DNA from 2 places in the Mesorhizobium sp. M0983 genome. Region 2 is predicted to be linked to the other one. Evidence: predicted binding sites of a transcription regulator. Region 2 holds the regulator's gene; the other holds the start of a gene.
What was found. Region 2 encodes LexA, which represses DNA repair genes until DNA is damaged. Its sites were predicted from a motif close to TGTTCNNNNTGTGTTCNG; they were not measured.
Positions count from the first base shown of each region.

Region 1 (7,562 bases), on a different contig from region 2:
AACCGGCTGGTGTCGCGCGGGCTGGTGCATGTCGCCGGCTTCACGCCGTCGGATGCCGCGCATGTGCTGGGCAGGCAGGCCAATTGGGATCTGGCTGCGGCGCGTCTGGGTGCCGAGCTGTTCGCGCGCAGGCGTGACGGCCGCGGCCAGTTCATCGCCGCCTCGCCGGAGGCGATCTCGGAACGGGTGCTGACCACGCTGACCCGCCTGTCGGCGGAAGTCATCCTCGAGACCGCCTTCGCCGAGGATGGGCTGGATGGCGCGGCGACCGTCGCCCACGCGCTGGTCCAGCGCGCCGTCGACGCCCATCCCGGCATCGCCCGGCTCAGCGTCGCGCTCGACCGTCCGGTCATCGGCCTCGGCGCCTCGGCGCCGTTGCACTATGCCGGCCTGGCCGAGCTGGTCGGCAATGACTGCGTGGTGCCTGAGGATACCGATGTGGCCAATGCGCTCGGCGCCGTCGTCGGCCAGGTCCGGGTTTCGGCCGAGGCGCGGGTCAGCCAGCCCAAGGAAGGGCTGTTCCGTGTCGCCTCAGGCGAAAGCGTGCGCGATTTCAACGACGAGGCGGCGGCGATCGCCGCGGCGGAGAGAGATGTGCGCGCTATTGCCGCCGGGCGGGCGAAGGACGCCGGCACCGACAGCGCCGAGATCGAAATCGCCAGCGAGTTCCGCGTCTCCACCGTCGAGGGCCAGCGCATGTTCATCGAGGCGCATGTCGTGGCGGTCGCGTCGGGCAGGCCAAGGATGGCGGTGTGATTAGCCGATCTCCCCCCTCGAGGGGGAGATGTCCGGCAGGACAGAGGGGGGCGCTGTCCCGCCAACGTCTCAGTCTTTCGCGGTAACACCTCAGACTTGCGGCTGGTCGTAAATGGCAAGGTCGGCGATCCTTCACGCCCCCCTCTGCCCTGCCGGGCATCTCACCCACAAGTGGGGAGATTGGCAGCTCCTGCAACGGCGAAAACGCCCTACCTTCACCTATGCCGAATTGACCCTGCAACCGCGACATGCCAAAGGCCCGGCCTAGCCTTTCGTCTGGAGAAGCCCTGATGACCGATCGCGTCGAGATCGCCGGATTGCGGATTGCCCGCGAGCTTCATCATTTTGTCGTGAACGAGGCGTTGCCGGGCACCGGCATTGAAGCGGAGGCATTCTGGAGCGGTTTTTCGGCGATCGTCCATGATCTCTCGCCAAAAAACCGGGCGCTGCTCGAAAAACGCGATGCCATGCAGGACAAGCTCGACCGCTGGTACCGCGACAATGGCGCGCCCGTCGACATGGAGGCCTACAAGAGCTTCCTCCGCGAGATCGGCTATCTCCTGCCCGAGGGGCCGGCCTTCAGCGTGACGACCGAAAATGTCGACCCGGAAATCGCGCTGGTCGCCGGGCCGCAGTTGGTGGTGCCGGTGATGAATGCGCGTTATGCGCTGAATGCCGCCAATGCGCGCTGGGGCTCACTGTATGATGCGCTCTACGGCACCGACGCCATCCCGGAGACGGACGGCGCCGAGCGAGGCAACAAATTCAATCCGGCGCGCGGCGCCAAGGTCGTCGCCTGGGCGAAAAGCTTCTTCGACGAGGCGGTGCCGCTCACGACAGGCAAATGGGCCGGCGTGAACGGGCTTTCGGTCGCCAACGGCATGTTGCGGCTGGGCGAGGGCGGCGGCGCCACCACGCTTGCCGACCCCAAGCAGTTTGCCGGCTATCGCGGCGATGCCGCCGACCCCGAAGCCGTCTTGCTGGTCAGGAATGGCTTGCACATCGAAATCGCCATCGACCGCAACAACCAGATCGGCCGCACCGATCCGGCCGGCATTGCCGATGTCGTGCTGGAATCGGCGCTGACAACCATCCAGGACTGCGAGGATTCGGTGGCGGCCGTCGATGCCGAGGATAAGGTGCTGGTCTACCGCAACTGGCTCGGCCTGATGAAGGGCGACCTGGCTGAAGAGATCACCAAGGCCGGCAAGAGCTTTGTCCGAAGGCTCAACCCCGACCGCACCTATACCGCGCCCGATGGCGGCACGCTGACCGTGCCCGGCCGCTCGCTGATGCTGGTCAGGAACGTCGGCCACCTCATGACCAATCCGGCGATATCGGACCGCGACGGCAATGAGGTGCCGGAAGGCATCATGGATGCGGCGCTGACGGCGCTGATCGCGCTGCACGATGTTGGCCCCAACGGGCGCCGCGCCAATTCTCGCGCCGGCTCGATGTATATCGTAAAACCCAAGATGCACGGGCCGGAGGAAATTGCCTTTGCCGTCGAGATTTTCGACCGCGTCGAGGCGCTGCTCGGCATGGCGAAAAACACCATCAAGATGGGCATCATGGACGAGGAGCGGCGCACCACCGTCAACCTCAAGGAGGCGATCCGCGCCGCCAGGGACCGCGTCGTCTTCATCAACACCGGCTTCCTCGACCGCACCGGCGACGAGATACATACCTCGATGGAAGCCGGCCCGATGATCCGCAAGGGCGACATGAAGCAGGCCGCCTGGATTGCCGCCTATGAAGCCTGGAACGTCGATACCGGGCTCGAATGCGGGCTGGCCGGCCACGCCCAGATCGGCAAGGGCATGTGGGCGATGCCCGACCTGATGGCGGCGATGCTGGCCGAGAAAATCGCGCACCTTAAGGCCGGCGCCAACACCGCCTGGGTGCCGTCGCCGACGGCGGCAACCCTGCACGCCACGCACTACCACAAGGTCGATGTCCAGGCCGTGCAGAAGGCGCTGAAAAGCCGGCCCAAGGCCAGGCTCGACGACATCTTGTCGGTGCCGGTAGCAAGGCGGCCGAACTGGTCGCCTGAAGACATCCAGAAGGAGCTAGACAACAACGCGCAAGGCATTCTGGGCTATGTCGTGCGCTGGATCGACCAGGGCGTTGGCTGCTCGAAAGTGCCTGACATAAACGACGTCGGCCTGATGGAGGACCGCGCCACGCTGCGCATCTCCTCGCAGCACATCGCCAATTGGCTGCATCACGGCGTCTGCACGCCCGATCAGGTCATGGAAACGATGAAACGCATGGCGGCGATCGTCGACCGCCAGAACGAAGGCGATCCACTCTACCGGCCGATGGCACCGGACTTCAACAATTCAATCGCGTTCCTCGCCGCCTGCGACCTCGTCTTCAAAGGCCGCGTCCAGCCCAACGGCTACACCGAGCCGGTGCTGCACGCGCGGCGGCTGGAACTGAAGGCGAAGCAAGGCGCCTGAAGCGAAGGCGCGGGAGCCGGCGTCCCCCTCCCCTTGAGGGCAGGGTGACCCGAAGGGCCGGGAGGGGTCCTGCATGAAGTGCGCCAACGCCCATTCTGACGATGCGCCTCAGGAAGAGGATCATCGGGGCCCAGGTTCGATTTCCAAAAATAGGGCAAGTCGAGGGACGCCGCGTCCTCCACACCGCGGCTGCCTCTAACCTCACGCGGGCGAGATCGAGCACGACATGAAAATATCGGTATGTCTGACCGGCTCCGGGGTTTCACGGAAGGGCGGGCAGGGCCTGAAGCCGAACGACTCATACACGGCAATGGCGTTTTTCATGTAGAACGTCGTGTGGATCAATACCGTCCGGATTCGGCCTTTCCGGATCTCCGCCAGCGCGGCCCCCATCAGCGCCCGGCCGATTCCTTTTCCGCGAAACGACGCGTCGACAAAAAACTTGTGAATCTCCGCCGTATGGTCGTCGAACTGGTCAAGGCGAGGCAGCCCGCCGGTAGGTTCTCCGATCGCGCGATAAACGCCATGGCATCTGGCGCGCCGAACTTCGCTGCCAGCGAACTGCCGCTCCTTTCGGGGTGGAAGATGGTCCTCACGTCCTCCTCCGAGACGCCGTAAGGCTGCACGGCGTCGACATCCCATTGTGCAAGCTTGCGGCAAAGCCCGGCCATGGTCTCGAAGTCTTCGGCACTGCGTGCCGGCGAAACAGAAATCATCCCCGCCTCAGCCCCGGTTAGGTGCATGACCGTAACATATGCGATCATCGGGCGCGAACCCGCAACCGTACTTCCAGCGAGCAGCAGAAGCACTACGCCGCCTGTGCCATCCGCTCCGAGCTCATGCGGTAGGAAATCGCCTCGGCCAGATGGATGCGGCCGACCGTTTCGCTGGCCTCGAGATCGGCCAGCGTCCGCGCCACCTTCAAGACGCGGTGGTAGGCTCTTGCCGAAAAGCCGAGCTTTTCGCTGGCGTCCCTCAGTAGCGACAGGCCGGCGGCATCGGGCATGGCGATCTCCTCGATAACCGACGGTGAGCAATGCGCGTTGGTGGTGGCGGAGGTCGCGCCGAGCCGTTCGAAACGCTCACGCTGGATCGTACGGGCACGGGCGACGCGCAGTGCCACGGCTGCACTCTTCTCCGCCCGGTCCGGCCGGATCAGATCGCTGGCCGAAACCGCCGGTACCTCGATCCTGAGATCGATGCGATCGAGCAGCGGGCCGGAAATGCGCGCCTGGTAGTCGGTGCGGCAGCGGTCGCCGCGCAGGCAGCGATAGCCCGGCTCGCCGGCCATGCCGCAACGGCACGGGTTCATCGCCGCGACAAGCTGGATACGCGCCCGATAGGTGACGCGATGATTGGCGCGCGCGATCATGCAGTCGCCGGTCTCCAGCGGCTGGCGCAGCGCATCGAGCGCCTGCGGCGAAAATTCCGGAAACTCGTCGAGGAACAGCACGCCGTGATGGGCAAGCGAGGCCTCGCCCGGCCGCACGCGCAGGCCGCCGCCGACCATCGCCGCCATCGAGGCCGAATGGTGCGGCGCGCGGAACGGCCGCCGGTCGGTCAGCTTGCCTTCGCCGAGTTCGCCGGCCACCGAGGCGATCATCGAGACTTCGAGCAATTCCTTCGGCGCAAGCGGCGGCAGGATCGACGGCAGCCGCTGGGCCAGCATCGATTTTCCCGACCCCGGCGGCCCGACCATCAGCAGATTGTGGCCGCCGGCCGCCGCCACTTCCAGCGCCCGCTTGGCGGTCTCCTGGCCCTTGATGTCGGCAAGGTCGGGCAAGTCGCGCGCCGAGGCGTGGATGCCGGCTTCCGGCCGCGACAGAACCTGCGTGCCGCGAAAATGATTGGCGATGGCGATCAGGCTGCGCGGCGCCAATATGTCGAAATCCTTGCCGGCCCACGCCGCTTCCGGCCCGCAGGCAAACGGGCAGATCAGGCCCTTGCCTTCGGCATTGGCGCCGATCGCCGCCGGCAGCGCGCCGGCCACCGCGGCAATGGTGCCGTCGAGCGATAATTCGCCAAGCACGACATAGCCGGCCAGCATGTCGCCCGGAATGGCGCCGAGTGCCGCCATCAAACCGAGCGCGATCGGCAGATCGTAATGGCTGCCCTCCTTGGGCAGGTCGGCAGGCGCCAGATTGACGGTGACCTTCTTCGACGGCATCGACAGGCCGGATGCATGCAGCGCCGCCTGCACCCGCTCGCGGCTTTCGGCTACAGCCTTGTCGGCCAGGCCGACGATGTGCATGTTGACCTTGCCCGGCGCGATCATCACCTGCACGTCGACCGGCACGGCCTCGATGCCCTGGAAAGCAACCGTGCGAACCCGCGCCACCATGTCTTCACCCCGGCTGCAGGCTTGCCCCAAGCCCTTGCGATCATGCCGCGAACGGCGTCACCGGAGACAACCACAGATTTCCGGCGAAGGCAAGAACATTTGGGGAACGGCTGAACGCAGCGGCTCCAATGGGTTGCAACGCGGCCGCTCCGAAGCGAGACTAGTTACGCTTGCCCTCCACCGCATCCCAGAACAGGCTGGCGATGTCGGCGCCGCCGAAGCGCTTCACTTCCCGTATGCCGGTCGGTGAGGTCACGTTGATCTCGGTCATGTAGTCGCCGATGACGTCGATGCCGACGAGGATGAAGCCGCGCTCCCTCAGCCACGGGCCGATGCGGGCACAGATCTCGCGTTCGCGCTCTGTCAGCTCGGTCTTTTCGGCGCGGCCGCCGACATGCATGTTGGAGCGCGAATCGTGCTCGGCCGGCACGCGGTTGATGGCGCCGACCGGCTCGCCGTCAATCAGGATGATGCGTTTGTCGCCGGCGCGCACCTCCTTGAGGTAGCGCTGCACGATGTAGGGTTCGCGGAACATCTGGCCGAACATTTCGAGCAGCGAGGCGAGGTTGCGGTCGGCCTCGTGCAGGTGGAAGATGCCGGCGCCGCCATTGCCGTAGAGCGGCTTGACGATGATGTCGCCAAACTCCTTGCGGAAGGCGGCGACTTCGAGCGGATCCTTGGTGATCAGCGTGTCCGGCATCAGGTCGGGAAATTCGGTGACGAAGATCTTTTCCGGGCTGTTGCGCACCCAGGCCGGGTCGTTGACCACCAGCGTCTTCGGATGGATGCGCTCGAGGATATGCGTGGTGGTGATGTAGTTCATGTCGAAGGGCGGATCCTGCCGCAAAAGGATGACGTCCATCTCCGAAAGATCGGTACGGATTTCTTCGCCCAGTGAATAATGGCTGCCCTTCTCGTCGCGGACCTGCATCGCCTCGATGCGGGCAAACACCTTGCCGTCGCGCAGCGACAGCCGGTCGGGCGTGTAGTGGAACAGCTGGTGGCCGCGCCGCTGCGCTTCCAGCGACAGCGCAAACGACGTGTCGCCGGCAATCGACACGGTGGAGATGTGGTCCATCTGGACGGCGACTTTCAGGGGCATGGCAGCTCTCCGGCGCACTTGCAGCGATCCACTTGGATGCACAAAGTACGCTCCAACACTTTTGAATCCATGCATCGTGCTGTCCGAAAATCGATTCCGATTTTCGCGCCGATGCATCGACGACAGCGATATAAGGAAATCGGCGGCTTCTGCCAATCGGCCAAGGTCATGATGAGGCTGCGCTTCCTTTGGCGCAGATCCCAATGCGATGTGCCGTCAGCGATCGAAGACCAGCTTGGAATAGCCGAGGAAGGACAGCGCCATGGCAATCAGCGAGGCGACCGCAAGGGCGATGAGCGGCGACACCGTCGGCAGCGCGAACAGGATGGCGCAATAGACGAGATAATTGACGACGCTGGTGGCAATGCCGACGCCGCCATAGCGTGCGCCCTCTTGCGCGATGCCGCGGCTGGAAGGCGAAAACGTCAGATGGCGGTTGATCAACCAGGTGACGGACAGGGCAAAACCGATCGAAATGATGCGAGCCGCGAATGGTCCGAGCGGCGCTATCGTCAGCACCAGCCAAAGCGCCGCCGCGTCGGCGACGAAGCCGATGCCGCCGGCGAAAATGAAGCGGGCGAGGCGTCCCATTCAGGCTCTAGGCCGCGCGCGGGGTCTTGCCCGGTCCGGCCTTCAAAGTCGCGAGGGCGCTTGCACGTTCACGTTCGACGCGACCGGAAGGCATCGACAGATAGAAGATGCGCTTCTGCTCGGCCCGGCCGCGCGACACCGAATCGAGGATTACCCCGGTCACCGCCGCCAGCATCGACAGCAGCAGCAGCCCGACCGACAGCACCCAGGTCGGCATGCGCGGCACAAGCCCGGTTTCGGCGAACTCGATCAGCACCGGCGCCATCAGGAACAGGCTCGATGCCAGGAAGAACACCGAAAAAGCGCCGAA
Region 1 is NZ_JAMYNH010000037.1:1,631-9,192, forward strand. It holds gene NKH71_RS31540 (hydantoinase/oxoprolinase N-terminal domain-containing protein) at 1-756, shown strand, start outside; gene NKH71_RS31545 (malate synthase G) at 1,047-3,218, shown strand; gene NKH71_RS31550 (GNAT family N-acetyltransferase) at 3,420-3,728, opposite strand; gene NKH71_RS31555 (hypothetical protein) at 3,611-3,934, opposite strand; gene NKH71_RS31560 (YifB family Mg chelatase-like AAA ATPase) at 4,027-5,559, opposite strand; gene gshB (glutathione synthase) at 5,720-6,661, opposite strand; gene NKH71_RS31570 (GtrA family protein) at 6,878-7,252, opposite strand; gene NKH71_RS31575 (glycosyltransferase) at 7,260-7,562, opposite strand, start outside.
Region 1: the regulator LexA is predicted to act here: its motif matches at 5,651-5,668, upstream of NKH71_RS31560 (YifB family Mg chelatase-like AAA ATPase).

Region 2 (7,562 bases):
GCCTCGGGCTCGATTTCGCCAAAGGCGACGTCCTGCTGCACAAAGGCCGCCTGCTCGACCCGGCGGCCTTGTCGCTGGCGGCATCGGCCAACCACCCTGAGGTCGGCGTGGTCAAAAGGCCGTTGGTCGCCATCATCGCCACCGGCGACGAATTGCTGCCGCCGGGCAGCGAGCTTGGCCCCGACCAGATCATCTCCTCCAACGCCTATGGTGTCGCCGCCGCCGCACAGTCGGTCCGTGCGCGAGTGCTCGACCTTGGCATCGCGCCGGACCGCAGGGAGGCGATCGCTGCGCTGGTGGAAAAGGCCGTGAAGGCTGGCGCGAACGTCATCGTCACGCTGGGCGGTGCCTCGGTCGGTGACCACGATTTCGTCCATGACGTGCTGACCGGGCAAGGCATGACTCTCGATTTCTGGAAGATCGCCATGCGGCCGGGCAAGCCGCTGATGTTCGGGCGGCTGGGCGACATTCGCTGCATCGGCTTGCCCGGCAATCCGGTGGCGAGCCTGGTCTGCACCCAGCTCTTCCTGAAGCCGCTGCTGGCGCGGCTCGGCGGCCGCGCCTTTCAGCAGGATATGCGTGAGGCACGGCTCGGCGCTGCCATGCCGGCCAACGATCTCAGGCAGGATTATGTGCGGGCTGTTGTCAGCGCTGACGCCGGCACGCTCGTGGCGACGCCGTTCAGCATCCAGGATTCCTCGATGCTGAAAATGCTGGCCGATGCCAACGGGCTGATCGTCCGTGCGCCGTTCACGCCCGCCGCGGCGGCGGGCGCCGCTTGCGACGTGCTGATGCTACGCTGAACCTGCCTCACTCCGAGATCAAGGTCCGGGTCAGCGGATGGTCTGGATCGGCCAAACCGTCGATGATGTTGAAATGATGCCGGTCAGGCTCGACCACCGAACTGGTCGCGGCACCCAGGCCGATCCAGATGTTGGCCAGCAACGCGCTCTGGCGCAGGAATTCGGCGCGCTCGCCGCCGCCGGCCCAGCAGGTCAGGCGGGCCTTGTCCATCGGGCGCAGCAGCACCGGGCTTTCGGCCTGCGCCTCGGCCTCATCGATCGCCAGCGTCTCGTTCATGCCGGTGCGCATGATCGGGCGCAAATCGTGCACACCCGAGATCGATACGACATGGCGAATGCGCCGGACAATTTCGGGCGCCAGCGGCGTCGTCGTCGTAACCATCCGGCTAACAAGATGGCCACCGGCCGAGTGTCCGGTCAGCATCAGCGGCCCTGCGACCATCCCCGCCGCCTTGCCGATCGCCGCGCCGACTTCCTTGACGATGCCGCCAATGCGCATCTGCGGACAGAGCGTGTAGGACGGCATCGCCACGGCATAGCCGCGATCAACAGCGCCAGCGGCAAGATGCGACCAGAAACTCTTGTCGAATGCCATCCAGTAGCCGCCATGGACGAACACCACGAGCCCCTTGGGCTTGGTGGCCGGCAGGAAAAGATCGAGCCGGTTGCGTGGGCCATGGCCATAGGCCATGTCGAGCCGCGCCCGGCCCTCGGTCGAAAGCACGTCGCGAAAAACCCGCGCGGGCTCGACCCAGGCCGCCGGCCAGCGATCGCTGCCGGCTATGTTGGCGCCGTTGGCATAGGCGTTGTCCCAATCGGCAATGTGACGTTCGAACACCCTGCGCCCTCCCCTGGCAATATGGCCTTGCAACGAGCGTGAGCATCGCGCGGGGCGTCGTCGCCAGCCTCACGATTCCAGCTCTCGCATCAATCTCAAGTGACAGCCGCCTTGATGGCGAAGCGCGCATCCTTCCACGCACCGGTGCGCAGGATGTCCTCAAGCACTTCGACGGCCTGCCAGACATCGGCATAGCCGACATAGAGCGGGGTGAAGCCGAAGCGCATGGTCGATGGCGCGCGAAAATCGCCGATCACGCCACGTTCGATCAGCGCGCGCATGATCTGGTAGCCATGCTCGTGCATGAATGAAATCTGGCTGCCGCGTTTTTCCCCGTCGCGCGTGCTTTCGAGCGTTAGCCCGTAAGTGCCGCACTTTGCCTCGACGAGCTCGATGAACAGATCAGCCAGCGCGATGCTCTTCTTGCGCACCGCCGTCATGTCGACATCGTTCCAGATGTCGAGCGCGCCCTTCAGCGTGCGCATCGACAGGACCGGCTGGGTGCCGCACAGAAACCGGCGGATGCCGGTGCCGGCCGCATAGCCTGGCTCGAAGGCGAAGGGCCGTGCATGGCCCCACCAGCCGGTGAGCGGCTGCTGGATGTCGGCAAGATGCCGCTCAGCCGCATAGATGAAGGCAGGCGCGCCCGGTCCGCCATTCAGATATTTGTAGGTGCAGCCAACGGCAAAATCGGCGTTTGCCGTGTCGAGCTCGACTGGCATCGCACCGGCGGTGTGGCAGAGATCCCAGACGATCATCGCCCCGGCTTCCTGGGCCCTGCGCGTCAGCGCCGGCATGTCGCGCAGTTCGCCCGACTTGTAGTTGACGTGGTTGACCAGCACCACGGCGGTGCGTTCGTCGATCAGCTCTTCGATGCTCGGCGCGTCGACCCCCGAGAGGCACAGCAGCGTATCTTTTCGCGTCGAAACCACACCCTCAGCCATGTAGAGGTCTGTCGGAAAACTGTCGCCCTCGGCGACGATGACCTGCCGCTCCGGCCGCATGGCCATGGCGGCGTGCAGCAGCTTGTAGATGTTGACCGATGTCGTGTCGCAGACCACCGTCTGGCCGGCCGCGGCACCGATCAGGCGCCCGAGCTGGTCGCCGAGTTCGAGCGGCATGTTGAACCAGCCGGCCGTGTTCCAGGCGCGGATGAGATCATGCGCCCATTCTTCGGTCGCTGCCTTGCTCAATTCATCGAAAGCTGCACGCGAAGCGGCCCCTAGCGAATTGCCGTCGAGATAGATCACTCCTTGCGGCAGCACAAAGCGGTCGCGCATCGCGCGCAGCGGATCTGCAGCATCCATCGCCCTTATGGCAACGAGATCGCGAATTCCTGTCATGATTTGTCTGCTCCCCCAAGATTCACCGCAACGCCGGACACGCATCGACGGCATCCATCGGTCACGAGCGGTTCTCCATTACCTGGTATCGCGCAGCAAGGCTCCACCGGCGACAAGTTGCCTGACCACGCGGTGGAAACCAGGAGCCAAGCCAACCCAAGGTTGGCGTTTTGAGTTCGTTTCGTTCACGGTGCATTGACCAAACCGCACAGTCGATACGGCTTCAATTCCGTGCCCTTTGCCGGCTGACGGCCGATACCAGTGCCGCCTTCTGGGAACCCAGAGGCCGCAAACGAAAGCAGAATCAAGGCGATGACGCCCGCGGCGGTGAAAATGCAGCGTTCCGGTTTGGTGAGTGGTATCGTTTCCCGAGCCCTAACACATTCATTAAACTTTAAACAGTTGCGGAACACAACTGGAACAGATAGTGTTTGTTCTGGGTTTGTTTTCTGATTCTGTTGGGGGTCGCTATGCTGACACGCAAACAACACGAACTGCTTATGTTCATCCACGAAAGGCTGAAGGAAAGCGGTATCCCGCCCTCCTTCGACGAGATGAAGGAAGCGCTCGACCTGGCTTCCAAATCGGGAATCCACCGGCTGATTACGGCGCTGGAGGAGCGCGGCTTCATTCGCCGTTTGCCCAACCGGGCCCGTGCACTGGAGGTGCTGCGCCTGCCCGATTCGATCGCCCCCGGCCTAAATGCGGCACGCAAGTTCTCGCCGAGCGTCATCCAGGGCAGTCTTGGGCAAGGTCCTCGGCAGGGCAAGCCGACATCGTCGCGCATGCCTGCAGCCGGCAATGACGACGATGTCGTCGCCGCCGTGTCGATCCCGGTGATGGGCCGCATCGCCGCCGGTGTGCCGATCGATGCCATCCAGCACCAGACGCATTCGATCTCGGTGCCGCCGGACATGATCATGGGCGGCGAGCATTATGCGCTGGAGGTCAAAGGCGATTCGATGATCGAGGCTGGCATTTTCGACGGCGACACGGTGATCATCCGCAATGCCGATACGGCGAGCCCCGGTGAGATCGTGGTGGCACTGGTCGACGAGGAAGAAGCGACGCTGAAGCGGTTCCGCCGCAAGGGCGCCTCGATCGCCCTGGAAGCCGCCAATCCGGCCTACGAGACGCGCATCTTCGGACCAGACAGGGTCAAGGTGCAGGGCAAGCTCGTTGGGCTGATCCGCCGCTACTGAGCTGCGCCCTTGGCGCCGGCTTTTGGCTTGTCGGCTCTGCGGTATGGCGGCATGCCCCGCGCCGCGCGGGAAAATTTCCGCTGCACGTGCCAGGGCCGGTATGATTTTTCGACGGCGAAGCGGATTTCGGCGCGTGTTGCCGCTTGTGGATCGAAATAGACGGCCGCACTTCCCGCGCGCGCCAGTTGCCGTTTGGTGACGACGAGGACCAGCCGGTCGTAGTAGCAGGGATTATGGGCGGTGGCGTCGTCGATGACGATCAAGCTGGCAAAGGCGCAGGCTGGCCGTGCAGTATCGCGGTCATTGGCTAGCGCGATGATCGCGCCGGATGGATGCCTGGCAAGGCAGAGACCGTCCGTGCAAATGAACGGCATGCCCGGCGGTAAGTCGGCCGGATCGGCAATGTCGAATTGCGGATCGTTCTTTCCAGGTGTTTCCGGCGCGACGATAGCCTCTGATGTGAGCGCGCGTTTCCAGTTGTCGATGGTGAACTCATTCGGGCGTGCCCGGTTGACCGCGAGTTCACCGCTGCCGATCGGCAGCGCGACGAGCCGTGCGTCCTCCGAGATCAATACATCGGGTACGCGCGTCTGCGTTGTCGTTAGCAAGCCGGCGAGCGCAAAAGGAAGGGCCACGAGCCGCAACCAGGTCGTCGCCATGCTGGCAATGACGAGGGCGATCGTCACCAAAAGGACAGATCTCAGCGAAATCAGCCCGACCGCATCGATCGGCGAGCGCTCGGAGATCCACCCGGACAGGGCGATCATCGCCGTCAGCCCCTTGCCCATCACGTAGAGGAAAGGCCCATCCGCGCCGAACGGCATCGCCAGCGCACTGAGGACGGCGAAGGGCATGACGACCAGTGAGATGATAGGCATGATGGCCAGATTGGCGAACAGGCTGAGCGGCGCCACGCGCTGGAAATGCCATATGGCGAAAAGCGCCGTGGCGCTCCCTGCAATGATCGAGGTCATCGCCAGGCCGCCCATGCCCAGCAGTACCTTTCTAGTGGCAAAGCGTAGCGGCGACCGCCGGGGCGGCGGCGTGGTGGCCCCGCCGGCGCGGTAATCGGACCAGCCTGCATAGGCGCCGACAAGGGCCGCCGTCGCGGCGAAGGACATCTGGAAGCTCGGACCGACCACCTCGTGCGGCGACACCAGAATGACCGCGATGGCCGAGATCGCCAGGTTGCGCATGGTGAGCGCGGCCCGGTCGAACAGCACGGCGATAAGCATCACCGCCAGCATGATGAAGCTGCGTTCGGCCGCCACCACAATGCCGGAAAAGACGAGGTAGGCCGCAATCGAAAAAAGCGCGGCGGCCGCGGCATATTTCTTGACCGGCCGTCGCGATGAGAAATCGGGAAACAACGCAAAGGTGCCGCGTAGCAGCGCCATGATGGTGCCGGCGACCAACGCCATATGCAGCCCCGAGATGGAGATGATGTGATAGATGCCTGTACGCCGCATCGCTTCGTTGATCTCCTCGGGAATGCCGGCGCGCACGCCGACGATCAGCGCAGCAGCAATCTCGCCCTCGGCGCCGCCGATGCGGCTGCGGATATGGTCGGCGATGGATTCGCGCGCGTCTTCGATCGAGGAAGAAAGCCGCGCGGCAAGCGGCATGCTGCCCGACGACACGACTTTCGGATTGCCGAGAAAAAAGCCGCTGCCGCCGATACCGGCGAAATAGCTGTCGAAGGAGAAATCATAGCTGTCGGGCCGCACCGGCCCGGTCGGCGGCAGCAGCCGCACATAGCCGGCGATCTCGGAACCGGCGGTCAGCTCAGCCGGTATTTTCATCGCCGAAACGCGGACCCGTTCCGGCATGTAGCGCAGTGTCGGCCTGGCGGTTGAGATCACATCGATCGTCAGCCTGATGCGGCCGCTCGCCATGGGCTCGAACGATACGACGCGACCCGTGAGGCGCGTTGAGATTTCGGAACCGAGCATATGCGTTCCGACACGCCAGGTCTCGACCTTGGCGGCAAGCACGCCAAGCGCGCAGAGCAACGCCGCCATGAAGCACAGGCGGGTTCTGGGCCACGACCGCGAGGCGACGGCACAGAGGGCTGCCAAGGCGACGATTGCGATCGGCTGTGGAAAGGCCGGCTCCACCGCCAGCGCAAAATATACGATCACCCCGCATGCGAGGAACACCGGCACCAGCAGGAAGGCAACCCCACGGTCGAGCTCCAGGCCGACCGCCGAGGTTACGCCGTTGCGGATACGGGACGGTGACGGGAGGCGGAAACGCCGGCGTAGGCGCACGATGGGCTCGGCCGCGGGCACGAGAACCGTTGCTGGGTCGCTCGCCGGCAGCGACGGGGCATCAAAGCGTGGAACCGGCAGCAATGCGGGTGCCGGCAGGACAGGCACGGGCGCGGCAAACAGCAAGCGTTCGCTGACGCCGCTGCCAACGTCCTCGCCCTCGCCCGCACCACGGCCTCGCACAGCCATCGGGTCTGCCCCTTGCGCCCTCGACCTCCTATGCTACATGAACGCGCAACGCGCGAAAGTCCGCAAACCCACTTCCTTCGCCTGCCTGAGAGTTCCATGCCCGACAAGGTCGTCACCCGTTTTGCCCCCTCGCCCACCGGCTATCTGCATATTGGCGGGGCGCGCACGGCGCTGTTCAACTGGCTGTATGCCAAGCACACAGCCGGCACGATGCTGCTGCGCATCGAGGACACCGACCGCGAGCGTTCCACCGATGCGGCAACCGCGGCCATCCTCGACGGGCTTTCCTGGCTTGGCCTGACATGGGACGGTGAGCCGGTGTCGCAGTTCGAGCGTGCGCCGCGCCATCGCGAGGTGGCCGAGGAACTCGTTCGCATGGGCAAGGCCTATTATTGTTACGCGACGCCTGCCGAGTTGGAGGCAATGCGCGAGAGCGCACGAGCCAAGGGGCTGCCTCCCCGCTATGACGGCCGCTGGCGCGACCGCGACCCCTCCGAGGCGCCGGCCGGCGCCAAGGGGGCGATCCGCATCAAGGCGCCGACAGACGGCGAGACGGTTGTGCATGACCGCGTCCAGGGCGACGTGCGCTTTCCCAACAAGGATCTCGACGATTTCATTATTCTGCGCTCGGACGGCAACCCGACCTACATGCATGCCGTCGTCGTCGACGATCACGACATGGGCGTCACCCACATCATCCGCGGCGACGACCATTTGACCAACGCCGCCCGCCAGACGGTGATCTACCATGCCATGGGGTGGGAGGTGCCGTCGATGTCGCATATCCCGCTGATCCACGGTGCCGACGGCGCCAAGCTGTCGAAACGGCACGGTGCGCTCGGCGTCGAGGCCTATCGCGCCATGGGCTACCTGCCGGAGGCGCTGCTCAATTATCTGGCGAGGCTTGGCTGGAGCCA
Region 2 is NZ_JAMYNH010000018.1:84,710-92,271, forward strand. It holds gene NKH71_RS25865 (molybdopterin molybdotransferase MoeA) at 1-803, shown strand, start outside; gene NKH71_RS25870 (hormone-sensitive lipase) at 811-1,641, opposite strand; gene kynU (kynureninase) at 1,737-2,984, opposite strand; gene NKH71_RS25880 (hypothetical protein) at 3,170-3,496, opposite strand; gene lexA (transcriptional repressor LexA) at 3,455-4,186, shown strand; gene NKH71_RS25890 (ComEC/Rec2 family competence protein) at 4,180-6,645, opposite strand; gene gltX (glutamate--tRNA ligase) at 6,742-7,562, shown strand, end outside.